Vulgatibacter sp.: one gene and its partner. The protein of the gene in region 1 binds, or shares a complex with, the protein of each later gene. Links are inferred from orthologs where the notes say so. Each region holds a gene or a part of one and is shown on either strand. Other genes may lie near its edges. The genes, in order: groL and metK.

Evidence for each region.
Region 2: the proteins of groL (region 1) and metK are in contact, whole or in part, in a cryo-EM structure (PDB 8P4O), measured with the Escherichia coli proteins. The link is inferred for Vulgatibacter sp. from one-to-one orthologs.

The regions. Positions count from the first base shown.
Region 1 is NZ_JAWLCN010000002.1:275,641-284,774, forward strand. Bases 1,624-4,608 are described here. They hold groL (chaperonin GroEL), read left to right. Parts: upstream 1,624-2,292; coding sequence 2,293-3,924; downstream 3,925-4,608. Other genes in these bases: groES (co-chaperone GroES), read left to right, coding at 1,940-2,230; grxC (glutaredoxin 3), read left to right, coding at 4,128-4,385; ACESMR_RS05095 (hypothetical protein), read right to left, coding at 4,420-4,608. Outside these bases: ACESMR_RS05065 (thioesterase family protein), read right to left, coding at 1-209; ACESMR_RS05070 (hypothetical protein), read right to left, coding at 296-970; ACESMR_RS05075 (hypothetical protein), read right to left, coding at 967-1,578; more of ACESMR_RS05095, read right to left, coding at 4,609-5,820; ACESMR_RS05100 (hypothetical protein), read right to left, coding at 5,904-6,305; ACESMR_RS05105 (hypothetical protein), read right to left, coding at 6,478-7,899; ACESMR_RS05110 (hypothetical protein), read right to left, coding at 8,090-9,134.
Region 2 is NZ_JAWLCN010000004.1:333,378-346,208, reverse strand. Bases 4,139-7,121 are described here. They hold metK (methionine adenosyltransferase), read left to right. Parts: upstream 4,139-5,030; coding sequence 5,031-6,212; downstream 6,213-7,121. Other genes in these bases: uppP (undecaprenyl-diphosphatase UppP), read left to right, coding at 6,396-7,121; ACESMR_RS12575 (DUF2267 domain-containing protein), read left to right, coding at 4,421-4,849; ACESMR_RS12580 (ATP-binding protein), read left to right, coding at 4,139-4,424. In the rest of the region: fatty acid oxidation complex subunit alpha FadJ, read left to right, coding at 1-1,883; more of ACESMR_RS12580, read left to right, coding at 1,995-4,138; more of uppP, read left to right, coding at 7,122-7,235; ACESMR_RS12560 (NUDIX hydrolase), read left to right, coding at 7,232-7,861; ACESMR_RS12555 (mannose-1-phosphate guanylyltransferase), read left to right, coding at 7,898-8,977; ACESMR_RS12550 (TetR/AcrR family transcriptional regulator), read left to right, coding at 9,056-9,673; ACESMR_RS12545 (efflux RND transporter periplasmic adaptor subunit), read left to right, coding at 9,798-10,904; ACESMR_RS12540 (efflux RND transporter permease subunit), read left to right, coding at 10,988-12,831. UniProt on the Escherichia coli protein: Catalyzes the formation of S-adenosylmethionine (AdoMet) from methionine and ATP.

The DNA of each region.
Region 1 (9,134 bases):
CCGGCGCCCACCGAGCTCTCCCCCGGCTCGAGCACCTGCTGCAGCACCCGGGCAGCGGCGAGCTCCATCAGGCCGATCATCGTCGGCGTCGAGAGCACCGCCAGGAAGAGGTCCCCCGGCTCCGACGCCAGGGCGCTGGCCAGGTCCGCCTCCTCGACCCGCTTCGTCGCGGTCGCGCTCGCGTTCATCTCCAGCACACGCCTCTCCACGAACGACCTCCCTCGCCTGCGGGGAGTGTAGCAGCGGCAGTGGAGGTGGAGCGACCGCCGGGCGACGGGGCCCGGCGGTCGCGAGGTCAGTGGAGCGCCCGGTTGAGGCGGCTGTATTTCTCGCCGGCGCCGAGACGGTAGCTGCGACGCAGCTCCGCCAGCAGCGGCTCCACCCGCCCCTGCTCCACGTAGCGCAAGAGCTCCCGGCAATAGCCGCGGGCGAGGCGGTTCGCGGTGCGGTAGCGCTCCAGCTCCTCGGGACCCAGGTGCGGCAGGTAGCTCACGTCGCCGAAGAGCCGGTCGAGGAGCGCGGGCACCTCGTGGCGCTGGCCCCGGCGCCAGAGGAAGAGCGCCGCCAGTGCGAATTTGTCGATCTCCGCCTGCACCTCCAGCTCGAGGAGGGAGACCGGCCGCAACACCTCCGCCCTGCTCGTCAGGTAGACGAAATGCGAGACGCCCTCGATCGCGAGGCAGAGCGTGGGGAAGTGCTTCGTGAAGAGGGCGCCGAGGTTCCGGCCGGCGGTGCGCAGCGCCTCGAGGACCCGGGGCGCGAGGTAGACCGCCACCGAGAGCTCGCCCCGCTCCTCGACGACGAGGACCTCCTCCTCCGCCTTCGGCGCCTTGAGGCCCATCTGCTCGAGGCCGGAGCGGGAGACTACGAAGTCCTCCACCCGGTGCCCGGTCTCCACCGCCTGCACGTGCTGGAGCTCGTGCTGGAGCCAGCCGAGGGCGCGCACCGCCGTATCGCCCGGGGCCGTCACTGCACCTCCCGGAGTTGCCTCCCCAGCGGCGGGATCACCCCCTCTTGCGCGAGGAGCCGCGCGGTCCGCGCCGAGCCGGTCTTGAGGAAGCGCTCGTAAAGCCGGAGCACGCCCTGCTGGCTGGTCATCGCCACCCGCTCCGAGACGTCGTTGAGCAGGTCGACGATCGCTCCGAACTTCTCGGCCAGCTCCTCGTAGAGGCCCGCATTCGGCTGCGGGTCGAGGAGCCGCGCCAGGCTCGAGTAGGCCAGGTGCCCCATGGACATGTAGTAGCGCGCGTCCACGAGCCGCGGCTCGAGGCTGTCGGAAAAGAAGCCGGTGACCCAGAGGCTGGTGTCGCCGATCTTCCGCAGGGCCGCGGCCCGCTCCTCCCGCTGCGCCTCGAGGGCCCTGGCGAGGACGAGCGCCAGCGGTTCCTGCTGCAGGGAGCCGTCCTCCTCCCGCACGAAGAGCCGCTTCGGGTCCGCGAACTCGGAGAGAAGGTTGACCAGGTAGAACTCGGTCAAATCGTCCACCTGGACACGCTGGCGCTCCCGGGCTTCGCCGAGGAGCTCCTTGAAATACTCCCGGATGCTCGTCCCGGTCAGGATCTCCGCCTGGTCGGCCATGTCGTCGCCACCTCCTGGACGGGCTTTGGCTGCGGCCCGCCTCCGAAAAAGGTAGCAACCGGCCGCACCGCCGGACAACCAAACCCCCTGTCCTTCCGGGCACTTGCGCTGGCACTCCCGCGCCGCGAGTGCCAGTTTCGCGGCCTTTCCGCTCGCTGGCGCTCGCCGGGCGCGAGTGCCAGCGTGGCAAGCGAAATCGACCGATTTTCCGGGGGATACGTCCTTCGCAAAACCTTGCCCGAGGTGCCCTTGACGCCAAAAAGACCTGCGTTATATCTGCGCCACGAATTGGCACTCGCCCGGCGAGAGTGCCAAGCGCAGATCTCGCCGGGCAGCAATCACGAAGCAGGAGGAAACTCTCATGAAGATTCGGCCGCTGCAGGACCGCCTCATCGTCAAGCGCCTCAAGGAAGAGGAGAAGACCAAGGGCGGGATCATCATCCCCGAGACCGCCAAGGAGAAGCCCCTCGAGGCCGAGGTCATCGCCGTGGGCAACGGCAAGGTCCTCGAGGACGGCAAGGTCCGTCCCCTCGACGTGAAGGCCGGCGATCGCGTCCTCTTCAGCAAGTACGCGGGCACCGAGATCAAGATCGAGGGCGAGGAGTTCCTGATGCTGCGCGAGGACGACGTCCTCGGCGTCATCGAGAAGTAACTCCCAGAGATTCCAACAGGTGGCCGCCGTTTCGCGCGGCCGCCCACCGAGGTTTTCAGAACATGGCCAAGGAAATCATTTTCGACGTGCGCGCCCGTGAGGCGATCCTCCGCGGCGTCAACACCCTCGCCGACGCAGTGAAGGTCACCCTGGGGCCCAAGGGCCGCAACGTGGTGATCGAGAAGTCGTTCGGCTCCCCGACGATCACCAAGGACGGCGTCACCGTCGCCAAGGAGATCGAGCTCGAGAACAAGTTCGAGAACATGGGCGCCCAGATGGTGAAGGAGGTCGCCTCGAAGACCTCCGACGTCGCCGGCGACGGCACCACCACCGCCACCGTTCTCGCCCAGGCGATCTACCGCGAGGGCTCCAAGCTCGTCGCCGCGGGCCACAACCCGATGGCGATCAAGCGCGGCATCGACAAGGCGGTCGAGGCCATCGTGGCCGAGCTCCGCAACATGTCGAAGCCGACCAACAGCCAGAAGGAGATCGCGCAGGTCGGCACCATCTCCGCCAACGGCGACACCACCATCGGCAAGATCATCGCCGAGGCGATGGAGAAGGTCGGCAAGGAAGGCGTGATCACGGTCGAGGAGGCGAAGGGCCTCGAGACCAACCTCGACGTCGTCGAGGGCATGCAGTTCGATCGCGGCTACCTCTCGCCCTACTTCGTCACCGATCCGGAGCGCATGGAGGTCGTCCTCGACGATCCCTTCATCCTCATCCACGAGAAGAAGATCTCGTCGATGAAGGACCTGCTCCCGGTGCTCGAGCAGATCGCCCGCGCCGGCAAGCCCCTCCTCATCATCGCCGAGGAGGTCGAGGGCGAGGCGCTCGCGACCCTCGTGGTCAACAAGCTCCGCGGCACCCTGAACGTCGCCGCCGTGAAGGCCCCGGGCTTCGGCGACCGCCGCAAGGCCATGCTCGAGGACATCGCCACGCTCACCGGCGGCACCATGATCGCCGAGGACCTCGGCATCAAGCTCGACACGCTGACCCTCAAGGATCTCGGCCGCGCCAAGCGCGTCTCGATCGACAAGGACAACACCACCATCGTCGACGGCGCCGGTGAGAAGTCCAAGATCGAGGCCCGCGTGAAGCAGATCCGCGTGCAGATCGAGGAGACCTCCTCCGACTACGACCGCGAGAAGCTCCAGGAGCGCCTCGCCAAGCTGGTCGGCGGCGTCGCCGTGATCAACGTCGGTGCTTCGACCGAGACCGAGATGAAGGAGAAGAAGGCTCGCGTCGAGGACGCGCTCCACGCCACCCGCGCTGCGGTCGAGGAGGGCATCGTCCCCGGCGGCGGCGTCGCTCTCGTCCGCGCCCTCAAGGTGCTCGCGAACGTCCAGGTCGCCGGCGAGGAGAAGTTCGGCATCGACATCGTGCGCCGCGCCGCCGAGGAGCCGCTCCGCCAGATCGCCGGCAACGGCGGCCTCGAGGGCTCGGTCGTGGTGAACAAGGTCAAGGAGTCGACCGGCGCGATGGGCTTCAACGCCGCCACCGGTGAGTACGAGGACCTCGTCGCCGCAGGCGTCATCGACCCGACCAAGGTGACCCGCACCGCGCTGCAGAACGCTGCTTCGGTTGCTTCGCTCATGCTGACCACCGAGGCGATGGTCGCGGAGAAGCCGAAGGAGAAGGAAGACCACATGCACGGCGGCGGGATGCCCGGCGGCATGCCCGGCATGATGTAATCCGCTCCTCCGGGTAGCGATCTGGCAGGGCCCCGTTCACTCCGGTGGACGGGGCCCTGCCGTTCCTGCCCGGAAAGCGCAACCCGGCGGCCGCCTGCACATCCGAGGGAGCGAGCGAGCCGGTCCGCTGCAGCATCGTGGCGCCGGTCCCTACCCTTATCGCCAAGGCGGCGCGATCGACCGCAGCAGAGGAGAAGCGACGGATGAAGCCGGTGAAAGTCTACACCACCACCTACTGCGGCTATTGCGACAGGGCCAAGAGCCTGCTGCGCCGCAAGGGCGTCGCGTACGAGGAGATCGACGTGACGGGCAACGACGAGATGCGGATGGATCTGGTGAAGCGGAGCGGCGGCATGCGCACCGTGCCGCAGATCTGGGTCGGCGAGACCCATGTCGGCGGCTTCGACGATCTCTCCGAGCTCGACCGCTCGGGCGAGCTCGACCGGATGCTGCAGGCCTGAGCGCCTACGGGGCGGCCAGCGTGTGGCTGCGCATTCAGCCGCCGCCCAGCAGGGCGCAGAGCGCCGGATCGGATGGCGCGGGGGCAGGGGCGGCGTGGTTCACGTCCCCCGCCACCGGCCCCAGCTCCACCGCCCAGATCCCGTCGGGCGGCGCTTCGCAGGACCAGCTGCGGTCGGCGTCCCGGAAGAGGACCAGTCGGTAGCGCTCCCCTTCGGCGAGGAGCCCCTCGAAACGAACCTCGACCCTGCCGCCCTCGACGTCGAACCAGCCATATTCGAGCAGCCAGGTCGCGGTGCCGTCGACCAGCACCGCGAGGAGGCTCTCGCCCTCCCAGGCCGCGGGCAGGTCGGCGACGTAGGTCAGATCGTGGTTCCAGCCCGGGAAGAGCTGGCAGCGGGCGAAGGTGGCGTCGTCCGGTTCGAGCTCGACGGTCACGTGGCCCGCGAACTCGCCGAGGCTGGCGAGCCCACCGCTCTCCGCGGGGCTGCAGCGACCGTCGCCGTCTTCGTCCACGAACCACGCCACGTCGTAGGTCGAGCCCTGCCAGAGCGCGCGCGGGAAGGCCGCCTCGAAGCGCCCGCCGGCGATGGGAAGCGGCTCGATCCCCACGCTGTAGGCGGCACCCCGGTAGTGCTCCACCACGGAGACGACGGCGCTGCGCCCCTCCGCTTCGTCGAAGCCGCTGCCCCGCACCTGCAGGTCGGCGGGGATGCCGTCGAAAGCGCCGCAGGCGATGGGATTGCGATGTTCGGAGGGACGTACGGTGAGCGTGACGTCCGATGCTACGGCGTCCACGACGAAGCGCCAGGCCGGGTCGCCGGCGTCGGGGTTGCAGAGCCCGTCGGCGCTGGCGTCGACGAAGACGTCCACGACGTAGCGCTCGCCCTGGAGGAGCATCCCGCGCAGCTCGAGGCGGAAATCGACCGCGCTCCGCTCGCCGAGGGTCCAGCCGCCGCCGTCGATCGGGCCGCGACGGTCCTCGCTCACCACCACCCAGATCGCCCTGCCCTCCCACCGGTCGAGGTCCGCGCCCTCGAGGACGAGGTCGTGGCGCGGCAGCGAGCATTCGGCCTCGCAGGAGAAGAGCACCTCCTCGCAGGCGACCGGCTCGAGGCAGGCGGCGCACGTGTCGATCACCTCGGCGGGCCAGCGCTCGTCGGCGATGCAGGTCTGGGTGCAGGCGGCTTCGGACTCGACGAAGCCGCAGGCCAGGTAGCCGTCGCAGAGCCGTTCGCAGGCGGCGCGGCGTGCCACGTCCTCACCGCCACCGCCACCGCTGCCGCCAGGCCCGCTGCCGCCCATTCCGCCTGGACCGACGGCGCCGCCGCCCCCGGTGCCGCCAGCACCGGCAGCTCCGTCGCCAACCGGCGCGCCCGTCCCGGCGCTGCAGGCGGCGAGGAGCGAGGCGAGCACCAGCCACACGATCCCGTGCATCGCTCTCCCTTTGGCGAAGGATCCGGTGGGCCATTCTACGGCAGGCCCCGCCGGATGGGCGAATGGGCCCGCTCGGGGCCCGTTCAGAAGGCAGCGGAGAGGAGGGAGGCCATCACCTCCGCGACCACCCGGGGCGCGAGGACGAGCGGCGCGCCGAGCAGGGCCGCCGCCACCACCACCGGCTTCCACGGCTCGTCGGAGCGGCGCTGCGCCAACGTGTGGATCACGGAGAGCGCCAGGGTGAGCGTGCAGCCGAAGTAGAGCGCCAGCCACGGCGCGACCCCCTGCAGCCAGACCGCGCCGGAGACCGTCACCGCCGCGAGCCCGTTGACCAGGTCGCGGCCGTTGGAGGCCCACCAGGCCTGCCCCTCCTCCGCGCGGAGGCGGAAGGCGAGTTTCTGCAGATAGATGAAGAGCGCCAACGCCGCCGCGTAGGCGAGGTCGCCCAGTACCGCCGGATAGCTGGGGGGCCGGTAGGGTTCCATGTGGCCCCTCCGATCTACCCCAGCCCAGCTGCAGCCGCCATGCAGCATCCGCGAAACCAGCCGGCGCCGAAACGCCACGAGCCCCCGCGCAAGGCAGGGGCTCGTGGTCGGTCACGTTCGCGGCGGCCGGTCGAAGTGGGTCTCGCCGCCGCGGCGCGCCCCGCGGACCGGATCAGAAGCCGGAAACATGGGGCTGTGCCGAGCAGGCGTCTGCGTCGAAGGTCGCGCGGTAGCTCACCTCGGCGGTGGCGGCGCTGCTCGAGGCCGAGACGTCGTGCCACCACATCGCGTCACCGCCGCCGCAGGTGCCGTCACCATCCACGTCCACCCAGAGCGAGAGCCGGTAGGCGACGCCCTCGGCGAGGCTGCGCTCCAGCGGAAGGGTGAATCCGCCGTCCGCCACCACGGCGTCGCCGAAGGACGCCGTCGCGCCGGTCTCCGCCTCGACGAGGACGATGGCCATCCGCTCGCCCTCGTAGCCGCCGAAACCGCTGCCCACCACGGTGAGGTCCTGGCCCACGCCGAAGAAGAGGCCGCAATCCGGTGCGCCGGCTGCGTCGGCGGTCAGCTCGATCCGCTCGTGGGCGGTGAAGGGCGCCTCGAGGCTCGAGCTGCCGCCGAGGTCGGCCGCCGTGCTGCAGCGGCCGTCGCCGTCCACGTCGATGAACCAGCCGATGCGGTAATCGGTCATGTCGCTGTAGAGCTGCCCGTCGAAGACGGCCGCGAAGGAGCCGTCGGCGACGAGGCCTTCCATCTGCGCGGCGAGCTCGTTGCCGTTCCAGTCGGCGCGGAGCACGAAGACCACCGCCCTGCCCTCGTGGTCGCCGAAGCCGCTACCCAGCACCACCGCGTCCCGGGCCCAGTCGCCGAAGGAAGCGCAGGCCTCTGGCGCCGCTGCAGCGTCGGGTTCGAGGACCAGCTCGGCTGCGCCGGTCGGCGCTTCGACGTCGATCCGCCAGGTGCGATCCGCATCGCCGCAGCTGCCGTCCAGATCGGTGTCGAGGAAGGCGTCGAGGCGGAAGGGCCGCCCTTCGGCGAGCACCTGCTGCAGCTCGATCCGCGCCGTCTCGCCGCCCTTCACCAGGGTCGAGCTCTGCTGCCACACGCTGCCGGTGATCACGTCGATGGCCGAGACCACCAGCTCGCCGACAACGCCCGTGCCCTCGCCCTCGAAGGTCACGGTTGCGTCGTACATCTCGGGGGAGCAGGCGTCGCTGCAGCCGCCGAGGATGACGTCGCAGGTCGCCGCCTCGAGGCAGGCGACGCAGCCGACCAGCTGCTCCTGATCGAGGGTGTTGGCGACGCAGTAGTCGACGCACTCCTGCACGGCCTCGGTCGGCAGGAAGCCGCATGCCGCCAGGGGCTGGCAGGTGCCGAGGCAGAGCTGCTCCAGGTCGACCTCGCCCCCGCCCGTGCCTCCGGTGCCGCCGGAGCCGCCGGCGCCTCCCGTGCCACCAGCTCCCGCGCTGCCGCCCTCGTCGTCCGTCCCGCTGCCGCCGCAGCCTGCCGCCACCAGCGCCAGCACAACCGCGGCTGCCACGCCCCAACCCCTGCCCATCCACCGTCCTGCCTGCGGCCCGATCGTCGTCGCCATCGTCGTTCTCCCGGGGGCCGCATCCAGCGGCCCGCCACGTTCGCACCGGCCGCTCTCTCCGGCGGCCTCGAATCCTTGGACACGCGGCGTTCGAAATCGGGCAACGGCTGGCGCGTGGGAGCGGGCACGAAAAAGCCCGCGCCACGGTTTGCCGGGGCGCGGGCTGCGATTGTCGGTCGAGCCTCGGCGCTTACATGCCCCAGTAGGCGTTCATCTCGGAGCAGGCCGCGGCGTCGTGGCCCTGGTGCAGGCCGAGGTCGACGGTCGTCGCGCCGGCGACTTCCACCGCCTCGGAGAAGCCCGAGGGGTCGCCGTTGTCGCACCAGAGGCTATCGTCGGCGTCGATGAACCAGGCGACCTGGACCGAGCTGCCGAGGCTGCCGGCGCTCGCGAAGGTGACCGAGAAGCCGTCGCCGGCGATGCTGCCGTACTCGACGTCGGTGAGCGTCGCGCTGGCGACGTCGTAGAGGAAGGCCTCGAAGTACATGCCCGCAAAGGCGGAGAGGCCGGTGGCGTTCGCGGTCACGTCGAAGCCCATGCCCGGGAACCAGGCGCAGATCGGATCGGTGGGCTCCGCTGCAGGCGAGAGGAAAACCGAGGCGTCGGCCCCAACGTAGTCGACCACGTCCGCGATCCCGCCGACGTCTGTGGGCGCGGTGGCGCAGGCGCCGTCCACGTCACCATCGATCAGCCAGGCGACCTGGTAGCTCGCGCCGGCGATGATCGCATCCGCGAGGGGGACCTCGAAGGCGCCGCCCGTCACGGTCGCCTCGGTGATGCCGAGGACGCGCGTCTCCTCGCGGAAGGTCTCGACGACGCTGAGGAGGACGATCTCGCCCTCGTAGCTTTCGAAGCCCGCACCGGTGATGGTCAGGCCGCCCGGCATCCACCAGAAATCGCCGCAGGCGGCGAGGTCGGCGGTCTCGTTCGCGCGATCGACGGTCACGTGGCCGGTGACCCCGGGGATCACGAAGCTGGCTGCGTGATCGCCGTCGTCGCAGATGCCGTTGGCGTTCACGTCGACGAAGTAGGAGAAGCCGTAGTTCGCGTCGAGCTCGAGGATACCGGCGAGGAGGAGATCGAGGGTGACGGCCTCGACGGGCTCGACGTTGCCGGCGATGGCGACGCCCTCTGCGTCCTCGAGGACCCAGGCGAGGTCGGCGCCGACCCAGCTCTCGGGGGCAGAACCGGTGAGGCGGAGGTTCAGCGGCAGTCCGGCGAAGGCCTGGCAGCCA
Region 2 (12,831 bases), on another replicon or contig:
CCAAGCCGGTGATCGCGGCGATCGACGGCGCCGCCCTCGGCGGCGGCCTCGAGCTGGCGCTCGCCTGCCACTACCGCGTCGCCACCGAGAACAGGAAGACCGCCCTCGGCCTCCCCGAGGTGATGCTCGGCCTGATCCCCGGCGCCGGCGGCACCCAGCGGTTGCCCCGGCTCATCGGCGCGCAGCAGGCGCTCGGCCTCATCCTCACCGGCAAGCAGCTCAAGGCGAAGAAGGCCTGGAAGCTCGGGATCGTCGACGAGGTGGTGCCGCAGCCGCTGCTCCTGCAGGTGGCGAAGGAGCGCGCCGCGGCGTTCGGCGGCGGCAGGCGGCTGCCGCTCCGGGGCCACGAGGCGCTGATCGCGCAGCTCAAGAAGGGCAAGGCGGATCAGCAGGCGCTCATGGCGCTCGCCCTGGAGGAGAACCCGGTGGGCAGGCGCATCCTCTTCCGCCAGGCGGAGAAGCAGGCGCTCAAGAAGAGCCGCGGCAACTACCCGGCGATCCCCGCTGCGATCGAGGCGGTGCGCACCGGCCTCGAGTCGGGGATGGAGAAGGGCCTGCAGAAGGAGGCGGAGCTCTTCGGCCAGCTGGTCACCACCGACGTCTCGAAGCAGTTGGTGCGGGTCTTCTTCGCCCAGAACGCGCTCAAGAAGGACAGCGGCGTCGACGACCCCTCGGTGCAGCCGAAGGCGGTGAAGCAGGTGGCGGTCCTCGGCGGCGGCCTCATGGGCGGCGGCATCGCCTACGTCACCAGCGCGGTGGCCGGGAAGCCGGTCCGGCTCAAGGAGCGCGACGACGAGGGGCTCGGCCGCGGCTACGCCTACGTGCGCGGCATCCTCGACGAGCGGGTGAAGCGAAGGAGCATCACCCGCCTCGATCGCGAGGAGGTGATGGCGCGCCTCACCGGCACCAGCGGCTACGAGGGGCTGCAGGGCGCCGACGTGGTGATCGAGGCGGTCTTCGAGGACCTCGCCCTCAAGCACCGCGTGATCCGGGACATCGAGGCGGTGACGCGCGACGATGCGATCTTCGCCTCGAATACCTCGACGCTGCCGATCACCAAGCTCGCCGAGGCGTCGAAGTGGCCGGAGACGGTGGTGGGGATGCACTACTTCTCCCCGGTCCACAAGATGCCGCTCCTCGAGGTGATCAACGGGGAGAAGACCGCCCCCTGGGTCACCGCTACCGCGGTGGCGCTGGGCAAGGCCCAGGGCAAGACGGTCATCGTCGTCAACGACGGGCCCGGCTTCTACACCTCGCGCATCCTCGGCCCCTACGTGAACGAGGCCGCCTGGCTCCTCTCCGAGGGCGCCGACATCCACCAGGTGGACGAGGCGATGGTCGACTGGGGCTTCCCCGTCGGCCCGATCATGCTCCTCGACGAGGTGGGGATCGACGTGGCGCAGAAGGCGTCGAAGACGATGCTCGAAGCCTTCGGCGAGCGGATGCGGCCGCCGGAGGCGCTGCAGAAGGTGATCGACGATGGCCGCCTCGGGCGCAAGAACGGCAAGGGCTTCTACACCTACGGGGAGAAGAAGAAGCACGTCGATCCCACCGTCTACCGGCTCCTTCCCGGTGGCGAGAAGCGCAAACGCTTCGACAAGCGGGAGATCCAGGATCGCCTCGGCTTGCAGTTCTGCAACGAGGCGGCCCTCTGCCTCGAGCAGCGAATCCTCCGCAGCGCACGCGACGGCGACATCGGTGCGATCTTCGGCCTCGGCTTCCCGCCCTTCCGCGGCGGCCCCTTCCGCTACATGGACGCGGAAGGCGTCGGCGAGATCGTCCGGCGGATGCGCGAGCTGGAGCAGAAGCTCGGCCAGCGCTTCAAGCCGGCGCAGCTCCTCGTCGACATGGCGGCGAAGGGCGAGTCCTTCTACGCCGACTGACACGGCGCAACTACGGCGCAACCACGGCCCGGCCAGCTACCGCGCTGCGCCGGGCCGTGTCGCGCCCGGAATGCTTGGCGGTCCGATCGTCGCCGCGCCCGGATGGCTATCTTGAGCGGGTGCGCCCGGGATCTGCTCGCGGCGCCCGCATCGATGTGGAAGACACCGGAGACGAGAGGCTCGCTGCAGCTCACGGGAAAGCTGGTGCTCGGCGTTCTGCTCGCGCTCCTGCCGGTGCTGGTCCTGCTCGCCCTGGGCTGGCGGGCCGATGCGAACGAGCTGCGGCACGAGACCTTCCGCGGGATGCGCGGCGCTGCGGATGCCGCCTCGATCCTCGCAGACGAATACCTCGCCGAAGCACGGAAGAGCGCCGACCTCCTCGCGACGCACGCTGCGGTCCGCTCCCTCTCTCCGCTGCAGATCGAGCCGCTCCTCGACGAGGTGCTGAACGGCGATCCCAACCTCCACGCGATCGCCGTGGTGGACGAGGACGGCAGGCCGATCGCCAGCACCAGCGACGACCTCCTGCCGGCACGGGGCTCGGAGGTGGGCGAGCTCCTCGTCGACGCGGTGGAGCTCGCCAACCGCGGGGAGGGGCTCGTCTCCGGCGCTGCGTTCTCCCGGGGCCGCGGCCTGCCGCTGGTGGTGGCCTCGGCGCCGATCCGGCAGGGCGATCGCACGGTGGGCGCGGTGCTGGTGGGCTACGACCTCGGCACGCTGGCGAGCCGGCTGCAGAGGTTGCCGCTCCCCGACGATGCCGAGCTCTTCCTCATCGACCCGGCGGGCCGCCTCGCCTTCCGCTGCGACACCGTCCACGTGCTCGCTGGCGACGCCGCCGTCGACGTGAGCAAGCTCGCCGCCACCAGCAGGGCTCTCGGCGGTGAGCGGATCCTCGTGGCCGAGGAGTTCGCCGTCGCCGACGCGGTCGGCCTGCAGCAACGCCCGGTCGCCCTGGCGCTGGTGCCGACGCCGACCTGGCGCTGGGTGGTCGGGGTGGTGCGGCCCACTGCATCGGCCCTCGCGCCGATCGAGCGCCGGGAGCTCGATCGCCTCGTGCTCATGGTGGCATTGAGCCTCGTCGCCATGGGCGGCGCCGCGCTCGTGGGGCTCCACATCGTCCGGCCGATCCGGCAGCTGGCGGTGCAGCTCGAAGCGTTCGGCAGGGGCGATCTGCAGGTGCGCAGCGACCTCCACACCGGCGACGAGCTGGAGAGCCTCGCCGGCACCTTCAACTCGATGGCGGGCCGGCTCCAGCAGGTGCTCGGCACCCTCGAGGCACAGAATGCCGAGCTCCAGGCGATCGCGGTCGCCTCCCGGGCGGTGGTGCGCGAGCTCGAGCTGGGCGGCGTCGCCCGGGTGATCGTCGAGCAGACCGGCGCCGTGCTCCGCCCCGACTTCGTCGTGCTCTGGCTCGCCGACGGGCGCCGCCGGGAGCTGGTGCTCCTCGACCACGCGGGCCTCGACGAGGGCGAGATCGCGGACGTCGCGGTGGTCTCCTTCGATACGCAGGTGGCAGCTGCCCGCGCCGCGCGGGAGAAGCGGCTCCTCGTCCTCGAGGATCCCGCTGCGCTCCCGCCGCTCCGCCCGCTTCCGCGGCTCCAGAGCGGGATCTGCCTGCCGCTCCTCCTCCGCGACGAACTGGTGGGCGAGATCGTGGTGGGCTCCGCGAGCCCGCGCCAGTTCGGCCCCCTCGAGGTCCGCCTCCTCACCGCCCTCGGCGACATCTTCTCCGCAGCGGTGGAGAACGCCCGGCTCCACGACCGGGTCCGGCAGACCCTCCGGCTCCGGGACGAGTTCATCGCCGCTGCCGCCCACGAGCTGCGCACCCCTGCCACGGCGCTCAAGGCCTGGGTCCAGATCCTGGCGCGGGATCCCCGCGACGACCGCGACCGCAAGATCCTCGAGCGCCTGCACTTCGTGGCGGAGCGGGCCGCGCGCCTGGCGCGGGAGCTGGTGGCGGTCCACGGCCTGACCGCGGAGCAGCGCCCGCTCGAGTGCAGGCCCGTCGAGCTCCACGAGCTGGTCCGCGCAGCGGAGCAGGCGGTGCGCGCCTTCGGCTCCGAGGCGACGGTGCACTTCACCAGCGAGGGGGCGGTGGAGATCGAGGCGGACGCGGAGAGCCTCGCGCTGGCGCTCGGCGCCCTGCTCGAGAACGCCGCCCGCAACCAGGGCGGCAAGGGGGCGATCGCCGTGGAGATCCGCGATCGGGGCGGCTTCGCCTCCGTGCGGATCCAGGACGCCGGGCCTGCCATTCCGGCGGGGCGCCTGCCCCATCTCTTCGAGCCCCTCTTCGAACCCTGGCCCTCGGGCTCCCCCCACTACGTCGGACGCATCGGCCTCGGCCTCCATCTCGCCTCGATCGTCGCCGCGTCCCACGGCGGGCGGATCGACGCGACGAGCGGGGCAGGGGGCACCACCCTCGAGCTCCTCCTGCCGGCGCGAAGGGGCAGTGGGGTCGCTCCCCTGCCGGCAGGAGGGGCCGGCGCCCCTGCGCCCGACGTTTGGAATCCACGCGCGCGGGGCCTACCGTTAGGAACGTGACGCGCGAAGAGATCCTCGAGAACATCCGCAAGCAGGCGGACCTGGACGACGACGAGACCACGATCCGCGCAGCCCGCGCCGTGGTCTGCAGCCTCCGCGACCGGCTCTCGCCGGAGGAGGCGCAGGACTTCCTCGAGTCGCTGCGGGGCGATCTGCCCGAGCTCCTCCACTGCGAGTCCCACCCCCACCGGCGGCCGGAGAAGGCGAAGGAACGCCTCACCGAGCCGGAGGTGGTGGAGCGGGTCCGCGCCGAGGCGGGGCTGAAGGACCAGGCCCACGCCCGCCGGGTGATCCGGGTGGTGCTCGCCTCGCTCTCCTCGCGGATGGGCGGCGAGGAGGAGGCGACCCCGGGCAACGTCGCCCGAGGCATCGGCTCGCTGGCGAGCAGGCCGCGCTCCCGCCGGGAAGAGGGCGAAGACGAGTAGCCGCGCTCCCCCGATCCGGCAGGGACCCCGTCGCTTCCGGCCGTGATTTGCTCGACTGGCACGGCCCCGCGCTTTATCACTGCCGTTTCCCTGCCTTGACCCGGTGTCGGCGGGGGGACTAACCTGCGCGGCCTTCGCCGTTCCATGGGGCGAACGGGCCTGATTTCCTAGGAGATTCCAGATGCCGAGGGATTACGTGTTCGCCTCCGAGTCGGTGACCGAAGGCCATCCCGACAAGCTTTGCGATCACGTCTCGGACGCCGTCCTCGACGCCCTCCTCGAGCAGGATCCCAAGGCCCGTGTCGCGGTCGAGACCCTCGCCAAGACCGGCTTCGTCACCCTCGCCGGCGAGGTCACCTCCACCGCGAACGTGAACTTCCCCGCGGTGGTCCGCAGGACCGTCAACGAGATCGGCTACACCGACTCCTCGATGGGCTTCGACGGCGGCACCTGCGGGATCCTCGTCGCCCTCGAGCAGCAGTCCCCCGACATCGCCCAGGGCGTCGACTCCAGCGAGCAGAAGGAGCAGGGCGCCGGCGACCAGGGCATGATGTTCGGCTACGCCTGCACCGAGACCGACGCCCTCATGCCGGCGCCGATCCACTACGCCCACCTCCTCACCAAGCGCCTCACCGACATCCGCAAGTCGGGAGAGGTGCAGTGGCTCCGCCCCGACGGCAAGGCCCAGGTCGCGCTCCGCTACATCGAGGGCAAGCCGGTCCACGCCGACTCGATCGTGGTCTCCACCCAGCACAGCCCCGAGGTCTCCAACCAGGAGATCGAGCAGGTGGTGCGCGAGCTGGTGATCGCGAAGGCGTTGCCTTCCTCGCTGATCGACGCGAAGACCCGCTTCTTCATCAACCCCACCGGCCGCTTCGTGGTCGGCGGGCCGATGGGTGACTCCGGCCTCACCGGCCGCAAGATCATCGTCGACACCTACGGCGGCATGGGCCGCCACGGCGGCGGCGCCTTCTCGGGCAAGGATCCCTCGAAGGTCGATCGCTCCGCGGCCTACATGATGCGCTACGTGGCGAAGAACGTGGTCGCCGCCGGCCTCGCCACCCGTTGCGAGGTGCAGGTCGCCTATGCCATCGGCATCGCGGAGCCGGTGAGCGTGCACGTCGAGACCTTCGGCACCGCGCAGGTCTCCGAGGAGAAGATCGAGCAGGCGATCCGCCGCGTCTTCGGCCTCAAGCCCGCGCAGATCATCGAGAGCCTCGATCTCCTCCGCCCCATCTACAAGAAGACGGCGGGCTACGGGCACTTCGGCAGGACCGAGCCGGAGTTCACGTGGGAGCGGCTCGACAAGGTCGACGCGCTTCGCGACGCCGCCGGCTTCACCGGCGTCCGCATCGCGGGCTGAGCGGCCAGGAGTACCGAGGGGCCGCCCACCGGCGGCTCCGAGCTGCCGCCGCACCCCGCAGGGCGGGGAAGCGGCGGCCCGGGAACCTGGTTGGAGGGCCGGGGCTTCCCTGTTCGTGGGCGCGTGTCGATCCTTGCCTCCGGTCGCCCGTCCTTCTCACCGTGGGGCGCGCCTGACGGACGCATGACGCTTCTCGAATCGATCATCCTCGGCATCGTGCAGGGCCTCACCGAGTTCCTGCCGATCTCGTCCACCGCGCACCTCCGCGTGATTCCCGCGCTGCTGGGCTGGAACGATCCCGGCGCCGCCTTCTCGGCGGTGATCCAGATCGGCACCGTCCTCGCGGTCCTGGTCTACTTCCGCAAGGATCTCGCCGAGATCATCCGGGGCGTCTTCCGCGGCCTCAAGGCCGGCAAGCCGCTGCAGGATCCGGACGCGCGCCTCGGCTTCTACATCTGCGCCGGCTCGGTGCCGATCGTGGTGGCGGGCCTCCTCTTCCAGCAGGCGATCAAGACCGAGCTCCGCAGCCTCTACGTCATCGCCGGCGCGCTGGTGGTGGTGGGCGTGCTGATGGGCATCGCCGATCGCTTCGCCGGCAAGCGCGCCGGGCCCACCGAAGGCAACCGCTCGATCACCCTTGCCGACGCGCTGCTGGTGGGCACCGCCCAGATGTTCGCGCTCATCCCCGGCGTCTCCCGCTCGGGCTCGACCATCGCGGCGGGGCTCCTCCGCGGCCTCGACCGGGCGGAGGCCGCGCGCTTCTCCTTCCTCCTCTCGATCCCGGCGATCTCCGGCGCGGGTCTCAAGGAGCTCCTCGAGCTCTACCAGGCGGGGATCAGCAGCGACGGCGTCCTCACCCTCGTCGCCGGCACGGTGGTCTCCTTCGTCGTGGGCTACGCCGCGATCGCGGGGCTCATCGCCTTCCTCAAGAAGCGCTCGGTCATGGTCTTCGTCGCCTACCGCATCGGCCTCGCCGTGCTGCTCCTGGGCCTGCTCGGTGCGGGGATCCTGGTGCACGTGTGACCGCCGACGCCTTCCTCGAGGCAGTGCGCCACGCGGTGGAGGGCAGGGCGGTCGGCGGCCTGGCCGATGCCGGCGCCGATCCGGAGCGGCAGCTGCGCCCGGCCTCGGTGCTCATCCCGCTCTACGAGGAGCGGGGCGAGCCCGGCGTGGTGCTCCTGCGGCGCAGCGATCACCTCGGCAAACATCCCGGCCAGATCGCCTTCCCCGGCGGCGGCCGCGACGGCTGCGAGGACGAGCTCGCCTGCGCCTTGCGCGAGTCGCAGGAGGAGGTGGGCCTGCGTCCCGAGCAGGTGGAGATCCTCGGGCGGCTCGACCGCTACGCCACCATCACCGGCTACCTCGTCTCCCCCTTCATCGGCAGGCTGCGGCGCTGGCCCCTCGACCTCGTCCCCGATCCGAGCGAGGTGGCGGCGATCCTCCACGTGCCCATCGCCAGGCTGATCGAGCCCGGGGCCCTGCGGGTCTCGACCTTCGGCGGCACGAGGACGGTGAACTTCTTCGAGTGGGGCGGCGAGCACGTGATCTGGGGCGCCACCGCGCGCATGCTCCGGCAGCTCCTCGAGCTCGCGCTGGACAGGCCGCTCGAACCCAGCGGCGAAGTGCCCTGGGAGAAGGTGCGCTGGTAGGGCGCCGCCGCGTTTCGAAGTAGAGTGCGCCCCGCCATGGCGACGAAGAAGCGCATCCATCCCGTGATCCTCGCCGGCGGCAGCGGCACCAGGTTCTGGCCCCTCTCCCGCGAGAAGAAGCCGAAGCAGCTCCTGCCGCTCGCCTCCGACAAACCCCTGGTCGCCGACACGGCGGCGCGGCTGGTGGGACTCTCACGCCTCGAAGACATCGTCACGGTTTGCGGCAGGGCCCACGCGCCGGCGATCCGCAGGATGCTGCCGGAGGAGGCGCGGGGCGGGGTGGTGGTGGAGCCCGCCGCACGCAACACCGCGCCGGCGATCGGCCTCGCCGCCACCGTGGTCGCTGCCCGCGATCCGAAGGGCGTCCTCCTCGTCCTCCCCTCCGATCACGCGATCCTCGATCTCCAGGCCTTCCGGGAGACGGTGCAGCGGGCGGTGGATCTCGCGGGGCGGGGCTCGCTGGTCACCATCGGCGTCCAGCCCACCCGGGCGGAGACGGGCTTCGGCTACATCCAGGTCGGCGCACCGCTGGCGAAGGGCGGGGGCCACCGGGTCACCGCCTTCCACGAGAAGCCCGATCGCGAGCGGGCGAAGGGCTACCTCGCCGCCGGCGGCTACCTCTGGAACGCGGGCATGTTCGCCTTCCGGGCCGATCGGATCCTGGAGGAGCTCCGCGAGCACCTCCCCGACTGCGCCGCGGCGCTGGCGAAGATCGCGCCTTCGGTCGGCACCGCGGGTTTCGCCCGGGCGGTGGCCCGGCATTTCCCCACCTGTCCCTCGATCTCGATCGACTACGCGGTGATGGAGAAGGCGCAGGACATCGCCGTGGTACCGGCCTCGTTCACCTGGTCGGATCTCGGCTCCTTCTCCTCGCTCCCCGAAGTCCGGGAGGCGGACGCGGCAGGGAACGTCACCTCCGGCAACGTGATGCTCTTCGACGCCCTGCAGAACGTGGTGCTCGGGCAGGGGAACAAGCCGGTGGCGCTGATCGGCGTCTCCGACCTGATCGTGGTCGACGCCGGGGACGCCCTCCTCGTCTGCAACCGCGACCGGGCGCAGGAGGTCCGCAAGGTGGTGGAGGCCCTCCGGGCCAGGGGCGACGGCAAGTTGCTCTAGAACGCGGCTCGGCCGCGTTGCACGGAAATTCCTTCGATGCTATCAGCCGTTCGGAAGATCGAACGGAGATTCAATTCGATGGCAACGACCCCTCGACGCGCCCGCGAGATCGCCCGCACCCGCCAGGACATCCTGGAGGCAGCTGCCCGGGCGTTCGCCAGCCGCGGCTTCACCGGCGCCACGATGCAGGACATCGCCCGGGAGGCCGGCTACACCGCCGCGTCGCTCTACAGCTACTTCTCCAGCAAGGAGGAGATCATCCGGGGGCTCTTCGAGTCGATCCGGAACGAGCGCTTCTCCGCCCTCGAGCTCCCGGTCCCCGAGGGGCTGACCCTGCGCCAGAAGCTGGATCTGCTCGTCCGTCGGCAGACCGAGGTGGCCAAGCGCCACCGGGACGCGATCCGCTTCTTCTACTTCTCGAGCGACGGGGCGATGTGCAACGCCGCCCGGGAAGAGGCCCTCACCCCGGTGGAGATGTCGGCCCTCGACTTCGAGCAATTCTTCCGCCAGGAGGCCCGCCCCGAGGAGCTCGGCGGCTGGGAGCCAGCGGATCTCGCCCTCGCCTTCGCCGGCATGACCCACGGATTCTTCGTCCGCTGGCTCCGCGGGCCCTCGGATTCGAGCCTCGAGGAGGGGATCCCCCGGCTCCTCGACCTCTTCTTCCACGGGCTCTCGGGCTCCGGGAATTCCAAGTAATTCCAGCGGTTCGACGCACCTCGTCGAGCGATCGGCCGATCGACTTGACAAAGGTCCGCTTCACCGCAAATAAACGCGCATTCGAAATGGCCGAACGATGATTCGGCGCAGTGAAAGGCCCCGCATGAGCCACGCAATCGGACGCATCCTGGTCCCAGCCCTTGTCGCAGCCGGTCTCCTCGCAGGCTGCTCCGGCGCAGCAGAGAAGGCAGCGCTCCCCGAGCGTTCCGCCGACGTGGCGACGGTCGGCGTGCGGGTGGTCCAGCCGCGGACCGAGCTCGCCGGCGATCTGGTGAAGGCCACCGGCAGGCTCCTCGCCCGCAACGAGGCGATGCTCAGCGCCAGGGCGAGCGGCAGCATCGCCTCGATCGCGGTGGAGGTCGGCGACCGGGTGAAGAAGGGCGACGTGCTCCTCCGCCTCGACGCAACCAGCGCCGCCATCGGCGTGGAGCAGGCGAAGGCCGCGGTGGCGATGGCGGAGGCGGGCCTCGAGGTGGCGACCCAGGACCTCGAGCGGGCCCGCTCGCTCCGGGCCTCCGGCGGCGTCTCCCCCGCGGGCCTCGAGAAGGCCGAGGCGGGGTTCAAGCAGGCGGAGGCGAGCCTCAAGCAGGCCCGCGCCGCAGCGCGGAACGCCTCGAAGATGCTGGCCGACCACACCCTGCGGGCGCCCTTCGACGGCACCGTGACCGCCAAGCTGAAGAACGTCGGCGAGTACGTGGCGATGATGCCGCCCACGCCGGTGATCGGGCTGGTGGACGCCACCAACCTCGAGGTGGTGCTGCCGGTCCCCGAGACGGTGGTCTCCACCGTGCAGCCCGGCGCCATCGTCCGCGGGGTGGTCCACCCCACCGGCACCGCCTTCGAGGCGAAGGTCCGGACCGTGGGCACGGTGGTCGAGTCCGGCGCCCGCACCGTCGAGGTCCGGGCGGATCTCGTCGGCGAGCGCAGCCCGGCGATGCGGCCCAACGCGATGGTCGAGGTGGACTTCTCGGTCACCGCCGACGTCGCAGCGGCTGGGCTCTACCTGCCGGCGCAGTCGGTCCGCAAGGAAGGCGAGAAGCGCTTCGTCTGGCTGGTGAACGAGGGGAAGGTCGTCCGCGCCGAGATCGAGGCGGAGGCCGTCTCCCCCGGCGTGGTCCGGGTCCTCGGCGGCCTCGACGGCGCCGCACAGGTGGTGGCCGACAACGGCGCCAACCTGAAGGACGGCATGGCCGTCCAGGTGCTCCAGTAACGGTACGAACGGATGGATCGCGGCGCCCTTCGGGTGCGCCGCAGGGCGCCGGCGGCGCAAGCGCGCGGCGAGTGTGAAGTTCGATGGATCCGATCAAAACCTTCATCACGCGGCCGGTCTTCACCACGATGCTCGTGGCGGCGTTCGTGGTGTTCGGCATGTTCGCCTATCCGCGCATCGGCGTGGACCAGTTCCCGGAGGTCGAATTCCCGGTGGTCACCGTGCTCACGGTGATGCCGGGCGCCGATCCGGCGACGATGGAGCAGGACGTCTCCGACCCCCTCGAGGAGTCGATCAACACCCTCTCCGGCCTCGAGACCCTGCGCTCGGTCAACGTGGAGTCGGTCTCGCAGGTCGTGGTGCAGTTCGACCTCGACAAGGATCCGGACATCGCCGCGCAGGAAGTGCGCGACAAGGTCCAGGCGACGCTCCGCGATCTCCCCCAGGAGATCGAGACGCCGGTGGTCGAGAAGTTCGACATCGGCGCGGCGCCGGTGATGACCTTCGCCCTCGCCGGCCCGGTGCCGGTGGAGGAGCTCACCCGCCTCGCCGACGACGTGGTGAAGCCCGCGCTGCAGCAGAAGGCCGGCGTCGGCGCGGTGGACATCGTCGGTGGCCGCGAGCGCCAGATCCAGATCGAGATCGATCCGGATCGCCTCCGGGGCTACGGCCTCGCCGCCAGCGACGTGGTCGCTGCGGTGCAGGCGCAGAGCATCGAGATCCCCGGCGGCCGCACCGCCGAGGCCGCACGCGAGCGGACCATCAAGCTCACCTCCGAGGCGAAGAGCGCCGACCAGATCCGCGAGCTGATCATCCCGGCGCCCACCCCTTCGCCGGTGCGCATCCGCGACGTGGCCAACGTGATCGACGGCCCCGAGGAGGCCCGCTCCGCCGCCCGCTTCATGGGGGAGTCCGCGGTGGCGCTGCAGGTGAAGAAGCAGTCCGGCGCCAACACCGTGGCGGTGGCTGACGAGCTCAAGTCGGCGCTGGCCAGCGTCCAGTCGCAGCTGCCCGAGGGTGCGGTGCTCTCCACCGTCTCCGACAACTCGCGCTTCATCCGCTCCTCGATCGAGGGCGTGCAGCACGACATGATCATCGGCGGCCTCCTCGCCGTCGTCATCGTGCTCCTCTTCCTGCGCAACGGCCGCTCCACCATCATCTCCGCGGTGGCGCTGCCGGTCTCGGTGATCGGCACCTTCGCGGTGATCGAGGCGCTCGGCTTCACCTTCAACATCATCACGATGCTGGCGCTCACCCTTTCGATCGGCCTCTTGATCGACGACGCCATCGTGGTGATCGAGAACGTCGTCCGTCACATGGAGGAGGGCAAGTCGCCCTTCCGCGCCGCCTGGGAAGGCACCAAGGAGATCGCCCTCGCGGTGCTCGCGGTGACGCTCTCCATCGTGGCGGTCTTCGTGCCCGTGGCCTTCATGGAAGGCATCATGGGCAAGTTCTTCTACCAGTTCGGCATCACCGTGGCGGTCTCGGTGATCATCTCCTTCTTCGTGTCGCTGACGCTGACGCCGATGCTCTCGGCCAAGCTCCTGCGCCACCACGGCGAGGGCGGGAAGATCAGCCAGGCGATCGAGCGGGTCCTGCGCTCGATCGAGTCCTTCTACAAGGTGACCCTGCGCTGGATGCTCACCCACCGCGCCGCGATGATGGGCCTCGCCTCGGTGGTCCTCGTGGGCACGGTGATGCTCGCCGGCATGCTCAAGGCGACCTTCATCCCCGAGCAGGATCGCGGCGAGTTCAAGGTCTCGGTGGAGCTGCCGGTGGGCTCGAATCTCGAGCTGACCCAGTCCCGGGTGCGCGACCTGGCGGCGCAGCTCGAGGCGGTGCCCGGCGTGGCGAACGTCTTCACCACCGTCGGCGCCGGCGCGCAGGAGGAGGTGCACAAGGGCGAGATCCTCGTGGCGCTCCAGCC